Regions from separate parts of the Alkaliphilus metalliredigens QYMF genome, predicted to be linked through region 2. Evidence: riboswitches for the same ligand, from Rfam matches in the RefSeq annotation. Region 2 holds a riboswitch; the other holds the start of a gene.
What was found. Region 2 has a riboswitch for molybdenum cofactor ahead of moaA (GTP 3',8-cyclase MoaA). Riboswitches for the same ligand answer to the same signal wherever they lie in the genome.
Positions count from the first base shown of each region.

Region 1: linked by a shared signal. The riboswitch ahead of AMET_RS15590 (molybdopterin molybdotransferase MoeA) and the one ahead of moaA (GTP 3',8-cyclase MoaA) in region 2 are both predicted to bind molybdenum cofactor.

Region 1 covers NC_009633.1:3,213,819-3,221,957, reverse strand. Annotated here, with positions in the region: tRNA gene AMET_RS15610 (tRNA-Ala) at 1-66, opposite strand, end outside; gene AMET_RS15605 (hypothetical protein) at 353-544, shown strand; gene AMET_RS15600 (nucleoid-associated protein) at 745-1,782, shown strand; gene AMET_RS15595 (ATP-dependent metallopeptidase FtsH/Yme1/Tma family protein) at 2,030-3,802, shown strand; RNA gene ssrS (6S RNA) at 3,968-4,147, shown strand; molybdenum cofactor riboswitch at 4,234-4,350, shown strand; gene AMET_RS15590 (molybdopterin molybdotransferase MoeA) at 4,474-5,703, shown strand; gene AMET_RS15585 (molybdopterin biosynthesis protein) at 5,752-7,677, shown strand; gene AMET_RS15580 (MOSC domain-containing protein) at 7,694-8,137, shown strand.
Region 2 covers NC_009633.1:4,184,668-4,192,806, reverse strand. Annotated here, with positions in the region: gene fdhF (formate dehydrogenase subunit alpha) at 1-1,769, shown strand, start outside; gene AMET_RS20105 (ferritin-like domain-containing protein) at 1,898-2,395, opposite strand; molybdenum cofactor riboswitch at 2,563-2,683, shown strand; gene moaA (GTP 3',8-cyclase MoaA) at 2,794-3,756, shown strand; gene AMET_RS20095 (hypothetical protein) at 3,760-4,170, shown strand; gene AMET_RS20090 (extracellular solute-binding protein) at 4,264-5,619, shown strand; gene murB (UDP-N-acetylmuramate dehydrogenase) at 5,818-6,732, shown strand; gene rapZ (RNase adapter RapZ) at 6,774-7,652, shown strand; gene AMET_RS20075 (gluconeogenesis factor YvcK family protein) at 7,652-8,139, shown strand, end outside.

The sequences.
Region 1 (8,139 bases), 970 kb from region 2:
TAGCGGACTCGAACCGCTGACCTCCACACTGCCAGTGTGGCGTTCTCCCAACTGAACTAATGCCCCGACTATAGTAAATATACTATGTTTCATCTGAAAAGTCAATATAAAAAATATTATCTATCTTTTCAAAAATATACTGAAATTGAGACTGTATTAGTCGAATTACTGAGAAAAAAGCAATTAAAAATATGAAAATAATACTAATTCGATAGAAGGAATAATTTAACAGGTATAGAATAGTATATGATAGGGAAACAATCAGAGAGGAACCTCAATTAGAAAGCAATTTGTGGAGAACTTCAGGGAGTATGCATAGAAAAACATAATCCTAAAGGCAGGGGGGAACGCAGTGGAAACTGATATGGTGGTAGATAAACAACAAATAGAAAAAATTGAAGAGGATCTGGCTTTTTTATCTAGTGAGTTAATCGCCCTATTAAAGGACCATAAAGAGAGAGGGCTCATTGATGAAGTGCGATTTGAAAAAGAAATTAAAGTCAAAGAAATGTATTTAAACTATTTTAATAACAAAAAAAGATGATTAGTTTTTTAATGGAAGGCACGGGGGTGAACGCGCCGTCCTCAAAAAAGTCTATGGTGAGACCATTGGAATTACAGAGAATATTGAGGACTACAAGATACTAGGGAGCTAGTATCTTTTCTATGTGTGTATATTGCACTATAAAGAAAGATGAAAGTTTGATATTATAGGATAGATGACATAAGAAAAGGAGTTTTTAAATGAGAGAGACAAGTAGTGTTATATTACATTCTATAATTGTTCATGTATTAGATAAAACAGCAGAGGAACCCCTTCTGACAGATTTTCAGCAAGAGATAACGGAGGAGATCCACGAATTAATAGAAAAACATATTGTGCGTTCCCTAAAGGATGATGACAATCGTATTGCTAAGTTTATTACGGGACCAAATATTGTGAGGGACAGCTGCGACCAAATACTTTATCATGAGAGTAGCTTTGTTGAAAGTAGTAAAATCATTGCTCAGCATCTGTTTCGGGCTATGAAAGTCAATGCAAACACATCTTCTTGTGATCTAGTTATTTGCTCGTATTCTGTAGATTCACAAAAATATGTGGGGATTTTAAAAATGGATTATCGCAAGTCCTATGTTCATGATATTGAATATGTGGATGATAGATTTAAGGTTTCGATTATTTCCCATGAGACTGGTTTGCCAGGAATGGCGCAACGTTTACAGAAATGCGCATTTATTAAAAGATATGAGGCTAACGATGAATACGATTTAGTTCTTTTGGACAAACAACAGGCCAAGGGAAGCGAACAAGATGTGGCCCATTTTTTTGCTCAGGATTTTTTAAACTGTAATATCCTTGTGGATAGTAAAGATAAAACAAAAATGTTTAGGAGTATGACCGAAAAATTTGTAAGAAATGAATTGAGACAAGATGTAGCACATGCTGCTACAGCCAGGGATGTATTAGCTACACATTTAAACAAAGAAGAAGAAATTAATGTGAGACAGTTTGCAGAAGCGATGTCAGATGATAATGAAGAGATGAAAAATAATTATATAGAGCATTTAAACAATGAAGGATTTCAAGTAACGGGATTTGAAGTCAACAAGGAGTGGGTAGAGAAAAAGCTTAAAAGAAAGGCCATCAAGACTGATACGGGTTTTGATATTCGAAATGAACGAGATATCTTTAATGATCCACATAAATTTTCTGTTCAACGAAATGGAGACGGAACCATTAATATTGTGCTTAAAAACATACGAAACTTCGTAGAAAAATAGAACATGAATCGTGATTTTAGATATTGTTAATGAGATTGCATTCCTTGAATCAAAATATAAGGTGTGAAAATCTAAGTATGACAGCGTATGAATAAGCATTACCCCTATAATCTGTATCAATAGAATATAGAGGCCATGAAACAAACTTTTGCTTTGATGTCGAATGTGTTAACATAATATATCTGGTTAAATGAAACACCCCTTACATACCAAGTTTTTTAACTAACTTTTGAAAGGGGGTTTTTTTATGTTAAAACTAACTAAAAAACAATTGATTATAGTACTTGGTATTGCTATTGTTGTTGTGAGTGCAATTGGTTATGCCGTTTATACTCAATATTTTAATGAGGATAAACTGGAGATTAGTTATACTGCTTTCTTAGAAAGTACAGAGGCAGGAGAAATTAGAACCGTCAATCTATCGGAAGGTCCTAAATTGACAGGAGTCTTTGAGGATGGAAAACAGTTTATAACAGACCATCCAAGAACTGACAGTTTGAAAGAAAATTTGTTATTACATGGAATACAGGTCAGAGAAACAACAGACCAATATTCTGTTGTTCAAGTAATTACATTTGTTGTTTTGATAGGTGGATTTATTGGGGTCGCCATCTTTTTATCTAAGAAAAATGCGACACAAACCTCTAAGGAATACGACAAGATGTCTGATGTTGAGTTTTCTACTCAAAAAGACTCATCGATTCGATTTGCAGATATTGCAGGGAATCAAGAGGCGAAGGAAAATGCCATGGAGCTTGTAGACTTCTTGAAGAATCCAGAGAAGTATAGCCGTTATGGTGCAAAAATGCCTAAAGGGGTTATCTTATATGGATCTCCAGGAACGGGAAAAACGCTATTAGCAAGGGCTCTGGCCAGTGAGGCGGGAGTTGAATTTTTAGCTGTTTCCGGTTCGGATTTTGTACAGGTATATGCAGGATTAGGTGCTGGTAGAATCCGTAACTTATTTAAAAAGGCAAAAGACAAAGGAAAATGTGTCATTTTCATTGATGAAATTGACGCCATTGGAAAGAAAAGAGATCGTGGAGGTTTAGGTGGTAGCGATGAATCCGACAGGACACTAAATGCATTATTAACTGAGATGTCTGGATTTAAAGGTAGCGAAGGAATCATCGTAATGGCGGCAACTAACCGTCTGGATATACTTGATGATGCACTACTAAGACCTGGACGATTTGATCGTCAAATTGAGATAGGACTACCTGATCTGAAAGCAAGACAGGATATTCTACAATTATATACTCAAAATAGACCTATAGATCCAAAGGTGTGCTTACGAGGAATTGCACAACAAACTGTTTATTTCAGTGGTGCCAAACTTGAAAATTTAATGAATGAAGCAGCTATTTATGCAGCAAGAGAAGAAGCAGACTTTATTACGGAAGGACATATAGATAAGGCTTTTTACACAGTGGTAGCTGGAGAAGAGAAGAAGGATCGAAGTAATATTCAGCCAATTGATAGAAAGATTACTGCATATCACGAAGCAGGTCACGCTGTTGCCACAAAGCTATTGTGTCCCCAAAATAAAGTGACAAAGGTAACGATTATACCAAGCACCAAAGGAGCTGGTGGATTTAGTATGAATATTCCTCCAGATCAAATGTATCATACTAAAAATAGTATGGTAAATAGTATTAAAGTTGCTTTATCAGGAAGAATCATAGAAGAAATTGTTTTTGGACCAGATTTTGTCACAACAGGAGCCAGTAATGACATTCAAAAGGCAACAGAAATTCTAGGTGCAATGATCAAACAATTTGGGATGAATGATGAAGTAGGTATGATTAATTATGATGTTTTATTTGGTCGACAAGGTGCTTGTGACCAACGAGTAATGGAACTAACAAAGTTAAATATGAAGCGTTTATACGATGAAACAAAGGTGCTCCTAGAGAAGAGCCTTAACATTGTTGAGGCTGTGGCGGAGGACCTATTAATAAAGGAAACATTAAAAGAAGATGAAATCAATGAGATTTTCAGTGGATTTCAATCTATGTAATGAATGAACTCGAAGATAAAATTTTGATCCTATAAGTAAAAAAAGTCTTATAATGCAGGGATTCCGTGGAAGCTAGAAAGCAAGGAATGTTTTGAAGGAAAATCAGCCTTAAAAGGCAAAAAGTTCATTTTATATTTTCTTTGTTTTGGTGTATAATAAGTTAAAGACATTCTGAGATGTACGTTTTGAATCGTAAAATTCAACCGACAGTAAACATCCGGGAGACTAAGTTTTTACTTGGACTACATGCCACCGTCGAGTGGACTTAGGAAGAGTAAGGCAAGTCACCCACCTAGAGTGAGGTGCGGGTGTGAATTTTGCATCTGACGGCATCTTGGATTAAAAACCTCCTATTTATAGGAGGTTTTTGTTGTCTTAATAAAAATTGAATTTTCTGACCAAATGTGGTACGATAATAATGAATTTAATAGAATGTTACGAATTTCCGAGTGAGATTATCTAAGGCGATGCTACGATGACTTACCTCTGGGTAAATGAAGAAATTCTCTTGCCTCCCGAACTTGAAAAGGAAATTTGCTTTACATAAGAATTCTAACTAACGAATTCATATTTGTGTTAAAGCTAATCCTTTTGGATTAGCTTTTTTGTATTTAAGTGGGATATGAGTCGACGCCATAGCGTCAGACGAATTTGACGGGGGGGATATTCAAATGATTGAGTTATTAGATACTGTAACACTAGAAGAGGCAAAACAGATTGTCATTGAAAATTTCAAAGAAACATCCTTGGATAGTGAAAAGGTACCGTTATTTAAAGGGGGGGGGAGGGTCCTTGCTACGGACATCACAGCACCTATCGATGTGCCGGGATTTGACCGCTCTACTGTTGATGGGTATGCTGTTGTGGCTAGAGATACCTTTGGGGCCAGTGAATCTTTACCGAGCTTTCTAGACATGATTGGAGAGGTCGAAATGGGTCAAGGGACCTCATTGCATTTACAAAGAGGGCAAAGTTGCTATGTGCCTACTGGGGGAATGATTCCTGAAGGCTGTGATGCAGTTGTCATGGTAGAGTATACAGAGGCTTTAGATGAGAAAACAGTGGGCATTCAAAGTTCTGTTGCACCTAGAGAAAATCTACTGAAAAAGGGAGATGATCTGTCGAAGGGCGAACTAATCTTTAAAAAGGGACATCGTCTTCGGCCTCAGGATATAGGGGTGCTCTCTGGTATTGGATTTACGGAAATTGATGTTTATCAACCGATTAGAGTGAGTGTCATCTCTACTGGGGATGAAATTATTGGACCAGAAGAAGAATTGAAATTGGGGCAAATAAAGGATATGAATACTTATAGCTTAGGAATAGCGGCTATGGAAGATGGTTGCGAAATTGTGGCCACTGCCGTTGTTAAAGATGAGATAGAAACATTAAAGAATAAAGTTCAAGAATTGATGCAAAAAAGTGATGTGATCTTAATTTCTGGAGGGAGCTCTATGGGGACTAAGGATGTGACAAAAGATGTGATTGATGCCTTGGGAAATCCCGGTGTGTTATTCCATGGAATCGCAGTGAAGCCTGGTAAACCCACAATTGGGGGAAAGATATCAGATAAAGCGATTTTTGGCTTGCCAGGGCAACCTGTATCGGCCATGGTGGTCTATCAAACCTTAGTGCGACCATTCATCCACTTCCTTTATGGCTTAAAAGTGCATATGCCTTATATTGAAGGATCGGTTGCAGTCAACATTCCCTCGGCTCCAGGGAGAGAGCATTATGTCATGGTAGTCATACAGGAGGAAAATGGGGAGAAAAGAGTGTATCCTGTCCATGGAAAATCTGGCATGCTGACCACAATGACAAAGGCCCATGGATACATCTGCCTTGCTTTAAATCAGGAAGGTGTGAGCCTAGGTGATGCTGTTAAGGTGTATTTATTTTAGCTATTATCAAAAGATGTAATTTACTAAAGCAATTGGGGGGGCAATTGAATGGAAAAGAAAGAAAGAAGTTTATATTTGACTAGTATTCCTTTGGAAGAGGTCCGAGGGATGTATTTAAAAGCCATTGAAGAGCACGGAGGAATCCCTGAAAAAAAAGAGGAGATTTCTGTAGAAGAGAGTTTAAATCGGATTACAACAGATCCTATTTTTGCTAAAAAGTCTTCTCCAAACTATAACGCTGCTGCCATGGATGGCGTGGCGATCATCTGCAGTAGAACCTACGGTGTCTCTGAAAAAGAGCCGATACGGTTAATATCCCCGAGGGATTTTATATATATCAATACCGGCGGTGTGATTCAAGAACCCTATGATGGGGTCATCATGATTGAAGATATTGTGGAAATAGATCAGAATACAATTGAAATTCATGAAGCAGCTAAGCCTTGGCAGCATATACGTCCCATCGGGGAGGATATTATTGAAGGAGAATTGATTATACCAGCCAATCATAAAATTAGACCTATGGATATGGGGGCATTGATGGCTGGACACATGCAGGTCTTGTCGGTTTATCCTAAACCCAGTGTGGGAATCATTCCAACTGGATCAGAAATTGTTTCTGTAAATGATGAACTAATGGTAGGGAAAATCATTGAATCCAATGGGACGATGTTTAAGGCTTTTGTTGAAGAGGGTCATGGAGTGGCTAACTTGTATGGAATTACTCCTGATGATCCTGATATCTTGAAAGAGAGTATTAAAAAGGCATTAAAAGAAAACGATTGTGTTTTAATCAATGCAGGTTCATCAGCGGGCTCAAAGGATTATACTGTTAATGTATTGAGGGAGATGGGAGTGGTCATTGCCCATGGTGTTGCTATTAAGCCTGGAAAGCCTGTGATTTTAGCCATTGTAGACAATAAACCGGTTATAGGAATTCCAGGATATCCGGTGTCGGCATATTTTGTATTTGAGTTTTTTGTCAAGCCACTTCTAGATGTCTATCATCGCCAGATTCCACAACAAAAATCCATGACAAAGGCTATTTTATCTAGACGTGTTGTTTCTTCATTAAAGCATGAAGAGTTTATACGAATGAAGTTGGGGCTTGTGGGACAGAAAATGATTGCCACACCATTAGATAGAGGTGCCGGCGCGACTATGTCCTTAGTCAAGGCTGACGGCATCTTAATCGTGCCCCAAAGAAGAGAAGGGTATGAGGCGGGGAGTGAGGTGGATATTCAACTACTAAAACCCATAGAGGAAATTAAGCAGACCATTGTATCCATTGGAAGTCACGATGTTGTCATGGATTTATTAGCTAACCAATTACATCAAACACAACCAGATTTATTTTTATCCTCAGCCCATGTGGGAAGCTTGGGTGGTATCATGGCCCTAAAGAAAAAAGAATGCCATATGGCCCCAATACATTTGTTAGATGAACAAAGTGGGGAGTATAATGAAGCCTACGTGAAGCGATATATTGGCTCTCATGAGATGATGATAATTAAATTTGTTAAGCGAAGTCAGGGACTTATGGTGTCTAAGGGGAATCCTAAAAATATAAATCGGATAAAGGATTTGGTTCGTAAGGACATCCGCTTTGTTAATCGGCAGAGGGGAGCAGGAACCCGTATTCTATTAGAGTACTTCTTGAAAGAGGAAGAAGTTGATCCTGAGGGCATTGTTGGTTATGATCGAGAATTGACGACTCATATGGCTGTGGCCATGGCTGTAGCCAGTGGCAGTGCCGATACTGGACTTGGAGTTTATTCTGCAGCTAAAGCTATGGGATTGGACTTTATCCCAATTGCCTGGGAGGACTATGACCTCTGCTTACCCGCAGAGATGCTTGGAGATCAAAGGATACAAAGTTTAATCGAAACCATAAAAAAAGAAACGTTTTTAGCTCAAGTCAACGCTTTAGGTGGATATGATACCAGTGAAATTGGAAACGTAGTCAAAATATAGTTGAGGAGGAATCATTATGGCAAAGGTAGTGGCGATTAATATCAGTAAAGAAAAGGGAATTCCAAAAGAACAAATTGAAAAGGGGACCTTCGTCGAAAATTTTGGTTTGGAAGGGGATGCCCATGCTGGTGATTGGCATCGACAAATAAGCTTATTGGGTCAGGAAAGCATTGATAAGATTAAGGCCCTGGGTATGGAAGAATTAGAAGCTGGGAATTTTGCTGAAAATATTACAACAGAAGGGATCACCCTATACGAGCTTCCCATTGGTACCAGGCTTAAGATAGGGGTGACCATTCAAGAGGTGACTCAAATAGGGAAGGAATGCCATCAACGCTGTGCTATTTTCCACACAGTGGGGGATTGTGTCATGCCACGAGAAGGGATTTTTACAAGGGTGATACAGGGTGGACTTGTTTTACCAGGGGATACAATCGAAATAATAGAAGAAGATAGATAACC
Region 2 (8,139 bases):
AAGAGAACTTTGGACCAGATACAATTGCAGGCTTTTCATCGGCTCGTTCATTGACAGAAGAAAATTATTTAATGCAAAAAATGATGAGAGCAGTGATTGGCACAAACAATGTTGATCATTGTGCACGACTCTGACATTCCTCTACAGTTGCAGGTCTTGCAACTACATTAGGAAGCGGTGCCATGACAAACAGTGTTGCTGAAGTAAAGCAAGCTGATGTCATTTTTATAACGGGTTCCAATACAACAGAGAGTCATCCTGTTATTGGAGCACAAGTACGTCAGGCAGTGAAAAATGGAACGAAACTCATTGTAGCTGATCCGAGAGAAATTGATCTAGCTCAAGATGCTGATGTATTCTTAAAGATTAAGCCAGGAACCAGTATTGCCCTATCTAATGCAATGCTTAATGTAATTTTTGAAGAGGGCTTAGAAGATAAAACCTATATAGAAGAGAATACAGAAGGAATTGAAGAACTAAAGAAAGTTGTACAAAAATATACCCCAGAGATGGCTGGAGAGATTTGTGGTGTTAAGCCAGAGGATATCCGTGCAGCAGCACGTCTATATGGTCAAGGCGTTAGAGGAAGTATTCTTTACTGTATGGGAATCACCCAGCATCACAATGGAACTGAAAGTGTCATGAGTTTATCTAACTTAGCATTAGCCACAGGTAACTTAGGAAAAGAAGGAACTGGCATCAACCCACTAAGAGGGCAAAATAATGTACAGGGAGCCTGTGACATGGGTGCATTACCAAATGTAATGCCTGGATACCAGCAGGTAACAAATGCAGAAGTGATTAACAAGTTTGAGAAGGCTTGGAATACAAAGCTTTCTAATAATGTTGGATTAACCATTCCAGAAGTAATGCATAAAGCAGCCCATGGTGATGTGAAAATGATCTATATCTTTGGTGAAAATCCGATGGTCTCTGATCCAGATACTCATCATGTTGAAGAAGCCTTAAAGAATAGCTTTGTTGTTGTACAAGATTTATTCTTAACAGAAACAGCAGAACTAGCAGATGTGGTGTTACCCGCAGCTTCCTTTGCAGAGAAGGATGGTACCTTTGTGAACACAGAAAGAAGGGTACAACGAGTCAGAAAAGCTGTGAATTCTCAAGGAGAAGCCAAGGCTGATTGGATGATTTTCATGGAATTGATGAATCACCTAGGATACGACAAGCAGTACAAAAACGTTGAAGAGATCTTTGAGGAAATTCGACAAGTGACACCGCAGTATGCAGGAATCAGCTATGATAGAATTGAGGATATTGGAATTCAATGGCCATGTCCTACTGAAGATCATCCAGGAACAAAGTTTCTCCATACAGGAAAGCCTGCCAGAGGAGCTGGATTGTTCATGGCAGTGGAACATGTGGAGTCAAGTGAACTAGGTAATGAGGAATATCCACTCATCTTAACAACCGGTCGAATTCTATATCAATATCATACCAGAACAATGACAGGAAAGACCGAGGGAATTAATCAAATGGCACCAGAGAGTTATATTGAAATGCATCCAAATCTAGCCGTGTCTCTAGGGATAACGAATGGAGAAACTGTTAAGGTGAAATCTCCTAGGGGTGAAGTGCGAACAAAGGCAAAAGTCACAAAAATTGTTGATGAAAATGTTGTGTTCATGCCATTCCATTACTTTGAAGGAGCAGCTAATGTATTAACTAATGGAACAGACTTGGATAAATACTGTAAAATTCCAGGGCTTAAGGTGACAGGTGTTAAAGTTGTAAAAATAATAGCAAGATAAAAAAAGATGGCCTACACTAGGCCATCTTTTTTATTGGACATAAACTAGTAAAAGGAGTCACAAGCGACTCCTTTTACTAGTTTAAATTTAAGTGAGATATGAGTCGATGCCAGAGCATCAGACGAGTGCTATCCCCCCCAAGGTTGATACATATATTCTTTCATATGACGATCATATTCTTCTTTAAAAAAACGTTCATGACCTTCTTCCCATGTGGCTAGGGTAGTGAAGAGTTTTTTTACTTTAGGTTCTTCAGCCTTTAAGGCAGCATCATGATAAAACTCTGCAAAATCTTTTTCCATTAAGTAAGCACTTCTTAAGACAGTTAAATCTGGTACCATAGATTCACTTAATGTGTGTTCTAACATTTCCTTAGTGGCCCGTTCTTCAAAGATATTATTTTCACGGTTAATATCCATTTCTACTTCCTTGACTTCATTGTTACTCACCATATGGTTAACCTGATCTTCTAGGAAGTGATAATGATCTAGCTCAACTTCTGCAAGTTTTTCAAACATTTCTTTAGCACTAGGTAAGGTCATTTTTTGAGCATTTTCTTTGAAAAATTGATGGCCCTGCTTTTCCATTTCCATAGCATACTTAAGAACGTTAATATACTTTTTCAAGGTATCCTCTCCTTTGATAAAATATTATCAATTAAATTATAGCACAATGAAACTAAAAAAAATACACAAGATAGGGACTTTATTGAAAGGGAAGTACAATAATTATCCATAGCTAGTTTCAATTTGTAAAAAAGTCTGATATAATAAAATGAGTTACCAGACAATTCAATAAAATTTATTTCCGAGTTACTTTTCCTAAGGGCAAACTGTCTAAGGTTAGTGGCCGATAGGTACCTAGAGAAATTTTTGTGCCTCCCAACATTGGAAAGGAAATATACTAGCTATTTAAGCTAGTCCTTTCGAGGACTAGTTTTTGTTTTATATATTCATATTTATCCGAAAAAAAGTTAATCCAAACACCAGCACATCATTAAGTAGATGATTAAGGGGGAAAATACATGAAAGACACATTCCAAAGAAGCATTAACTACATGAGGATTTCTATCACGGATCTATGTAATTTGCGTTGTCAATATTGTATGCCTGAAAAGGGAATCTATAAAAAAACACATCAAGATATATTAACCTTGGAAGAAATCGAACAAATCGTCAGAATAGGTGCGGAAAATGGTATTAATAAAGTACGAATTACTGGTGGAGAACCTCTAGTTAGAAAAGGGGTCATCGGATTAATTAAAAATATTTCAAATATACCTGGAATTCAAGATATTGCATTGACCACCAATGGGCTCCTCATTAAAAAATATGGAGAAGCATTAAAAGATGCGGGGCTAAAAAGAATTAATATTAGCATTGACTCTCTAAGACCTGACAGATATAAAGAAATCACCAGGGGCGGCGATTTAAGCCAAGTGTTGGAAGGGATACAGGAAGCCCTGCGCTTAGGGATGACTCCTGTGAAGTTGAATGTTGTTGTGATCGGAGGATATAATGAGGATGAAATAGAGGATTTTGCTAATTTAACAGTAGATGATCCTATTGATGTTCGATTTATTGAGTTGATGCCTATTGGGGAAGCAAGTGGTTGGGCAAAAGACCGTTTTCTATCCAATGAGGAAGTGAAAAGTAAAATTGAAGGATTGGTTCCTATTATAACAGATGCCACTAGCCCAGCTAGACTCTATAGACTGCCGGGGGCAAAAGGAAGGGTTGGCTTTATTAATCCTATTAGTAGCCATTTTTGTGAGAGCTGTAATCGTATTCGAGTCACAAGTGATGGGAAACTGAAGCCATGTCTTCACAGTAACCACGAAATTGATTTATTAAGGGTGGCTAGGGAAAATCCTGAACAGATTGGAGCAGTGTTATCTAACGGGATTCAATTAAAGCCTGAAAAACATTACCTATATACCAACAAGCATGAAATGAGTGCAAGAAGCATGTCTGAAATTGGGGGCTAATGGATGCAAAGGATCCAAGGAATTTATGATAAGGACCAAGGGGGAAACTGGCATCAATGTGAAAGTATTTTGGTAGAAGTAAAGAATCAAGAAGAACGCCAATTGAGTTTTATCACCTCCAAGGGATTAAAAGAATTAGTTGAAACTACTGGAAAGGGATTTTGTCATAATCGGTTTCAAGCTAACTTTATAGTGGAAGGCTTATCCTTGAAAGTGCTGAATAAAGTGGATTTATATGAGATGGGGCAAGCTGTCATCAGAATAACAGAAATAGGGAAACACTGTCACCCAAATTGTCCCCTGATCTCAAAGTCTAGAAAATGCCATATTCAAGAACATATCTTTTTTGCAAAGACGATCAAAACAGGAGATGTACAAATAGGAAATTCGTTGAAAATCCAATCAAGGGCCTAGAATAGTCTAGGCCCTTGAGTCATTTTTGCATATATACATTCCCTATGAATAATCAAATCTAAAGATGAATAAATTGGAGTAGGGGGAATGTATATGGCCAAGAGAAAACTTAAAAATGGTATCACCCTTTTTCTGTGTATCATATTTGTTTTATTTATGATAATAGGACCCTTTTACTTATTGTTTCATCGTCCTAATGAAATGAACTACAATAAAGTAAAAGATAAGCCGGAGTGGACTGGCGTCATTACATTCTGGGACTACCCACGATTAGATCAAAGTACGGGCACAAACTTCAGGTGGATTTATGATAAAATTCGGGCATTTGAAAAGGCTTATCCCGGTGTATACATTCAATTTAAGCCCTTGACCTGGGAAAGAGGACCCATACAAGTAGAGTCAGCTGCCAAACTAGGACAGCTACCTGATATCATACCCATTGGCAGCGACTATAGCTTGCTCCATAAAGGCTTATTGGAGCCTCTAGACCCATTTTTATCTGTTACTGAAATACAGGACTTCCGTGAAAATGCCCTGGAGGCTGTGACTTATGACGGCCGTATATGGGCAATGCCCTGGATGATGACCACTTACACCATGGCATTAAATTTGGATATTTTTCAAGATAGGGGAGTGGAGCCTCCTATGGATGGCTTGTGGCATTACGATGAATTTATTGAAAAAATGAAAGTTTTGACATTTGCTAGCGAAGAGGATGGAAAAATCGATCATTATGGCTTGGGAGGATTTATTCAACCGGGATATTATAACCTATGGGGAATTTTACTGAGTGACGGAGGCGAAATCGTTGATGAAGGGTTACATTATGTATTTAATGACCATCGAGCTCAAAAGGGGATAGAAAAACTAATCAATTTGAAAAATGAGTATGCTGTGATGCCAGAAGACTTTGGAGAAAACAATGCCAATGACGCATGGACACACTTTTATCAGGAACAAAAAACAGCTGTCTATCCTACAGGCACTTGGTCATTAAATGTTCTGAAACAGATGAAACAGGAGGGGACTGGATTTAATTATTCTATTGCACATTTTCCAATAGGAGAAAAGGGAGCCCCCATTACAATGAGTAACATGGTAGGATCCTATGGGATGACAAAACAGCAGGATCCTTTGAAATTAGAAATGGGTGTGACTTTTTTAAAATTTTTATCAGAAGAAAAGCATCAACAGGAGTTGACGCGATTAGGTGTATTCCCAGTTAAAAAATCCGTAGGAAATATATACGAAGCAGATCCTTTAATGACGATGATTTATGAGACCCTCACTTATACAGAAATACCGCCGCCTCATCCATATTGGAAGGAAATTGATGAGATTATTCAAAATGAAATTAGACAAGGGGTATTGGAGAAAAAAACACCACAACAAGTTTTACAGGATGCTGAAGAGAAGGTAAATGTGCTGATAAAAAGCAAACAGCAATGATCTATTGTCCAGAATAATTGACCCAATGAAAAAAAAAAGTTATACTAAAATGAGAAAAAGCAAGTAAGTGAAGACAATAAAGTGCAGTGGTTCCTTTGATTAAGAGAAGCATTAATTGATAGCAGTAAGGAAAGAATGATAAATGAATAAAACGAGCTTGATTTATTGGAAGCTGAATGAGATATAGGAGTGAATGAAATGGACAAGGAAAATTTATATCAAGAATTTGTTGCATTAATGGGAGAAGAGCATGTATTTTTGGAGGAACCAATGAAAAAACATACATCATTTAAGATCGGCGGACCTGCTGACTTATTGGTGATGCCAAGAACAGTAGAGGAAATTCGACAATCTGTTGAAATATGTAAGAAAAGTAAGACTCCCTACTTTGTGATGGGTAATGGTTCCAACCTTCTGGTGCGTGATAAAGGCATGCGATGTGTTGTGATAAAAATTGCGGAAAATTTTAATGAGGTTCGTTTTGAAGGAAATCATGTGATTGTCCAGACGGGAATTTTGTTATCTACCCTTTCAAACCAAATTGCAAGGGCTTGTCTAAAGGGATTTGAGTTTGCTAATGGGATTCCAGGCACAGTGGGAGGCGCTATAACCATGAATGCAGGTGCCTATGGCGGAGAGATGAAAGATGTGGTTAAGTCCTGCAAGGTATTGAACCACCAGGGTGAGATCATTGACCTATCACTTGAAGAACTGGAATTAGACTATCGAACGAGTATCATACAAGAAAAAGGGTATATAGCATTAGAGGTAGTACTAGCACTTCAAGAAGGAAAATACGAAGAGATTCGTTCTATTATTGATGATTTAACAGTCAAAAGAACAACAAAACAGCCATTACATCTACCTTGTGCCGGTAGCGTGTTTAAAAGGCCCCCAGGATATTTTGCTGGTAAATTAATTCAAGATTGTAATTTGAAGGGTTTCAAAATAGGAGGCGCTCAAGTTTCTGAGCTTCATTCGGGGTTTATTGTGAATATTGATAATGCCAGCGCAGCAGATGTACTTAATTTAATTGCACATATTCAAAAACAGGTCAAAGAAAAATTTGACGTAGGGTTACATAATGAAGTAAGAGTTGTGGGGGAAGTGTAGTTTAGTCTTGAACATGTTTGTTACAAAAGAGGAGTGAAGTCATGAAATTTGTCATTATTACAGGATTGTCAGGGGCGGGAAAGAGCCAAACTGTCAAAAGTATGGAGGATTTTGGTTTTTATTGTGTGGACAATTTACCCCCGGCTTTAATACCAAAATTTGCTGAACTGTGTCATCAATCCCAAGGTGTGATCAGTCGAGCTGCCCTTGTGATTGACATTCGTGGGGGGATGTTTTTTGATGACTTATTTGAAAGCTTAAAGGAGCTTGAACATTTAGGGCATCAATATGAAATTTTGTTCTTAGATGCTGATGATGAAGTATTGATGAAGCGATTCAAAGAAACCAGAAGAAGTCACCCATTAAATGTTGATGGATCCATTGAAAATGGTATTACTCGAGAAAGAGAGTTGCTTCAAGAATTAAAAGACCGCGCTAGCCACATTATCCACACAACGAAGCTCATACCAGCTCAGTTAAAGGAAGAGTTAAGAAATATTTATGTAGAAGGTAATCAAATGAATAACCTAATGATCTCCATTGCATCCTTTGGCTTTAAACATGGTATCCCTTTGGATTCTGATTTAGTATTTGATGTGCGTTTTTTACCAAACCCCTTTTATATTGAAGAACTAAAGGATTTTACAGGAAATGATGTGAAAGTAAGAAATTATGTCATGAATTCTCCAATAAGTGTAGAATTTTCCAATAAGCTCCATGACATAGTGAGCTTTTTAATTCCACACTATGTTCAAGAAGGCAAAAATCAATTGGTCATCTCCATAGGGTGTACCGGTGGGAGACACCGCTCTGTCACAATTGCCCATGTACTTTATCATCAGTTAAAGGATAAAGGACATCGGGTTACCTTAAGTCATCGCGATTCTGGAGAGACTAGAGAGAGGAAAAAAGAGTCCTAATGAATTTATTAGATTGGCTTAAGCCTGGGCTACAGGTCAAACGTTGGATGACAATTGGCATCGTAGGTATTCTCCTCTTTGCAAGTGCCATTGCCGGTTTTGTTGTTGACATTGGAGTTGAACTGAGGGGATGGATTGCTATTCTCATAGGAGGAGTAGGAGTCTTTTTTGTCATTTATTCTATTCGAAGTGGACTGGCCTCCCTGCTACGGTTGATGGATATTCCTAATCCTATGACAGGGAGGATGGACAGATCTAAGATTAACAAAAAGCTTCATGACCAACGGATTTTAAACAGAGGACCTAAGATTGTGGTAATCGGCGGGGGAACTGGGCTTTCTGTTCTCTTAAGAGGATTAAAGTGTTTTACCTCAAATATTACTGCCATCGTAACAGTTGGAGATGATGGGGGGGGATCGGGAAAACTAAGAGAAGACTTAGGAATGCTCCCTCCTGGGGATATCCGAAATTGTATTTTAGCCCTTGC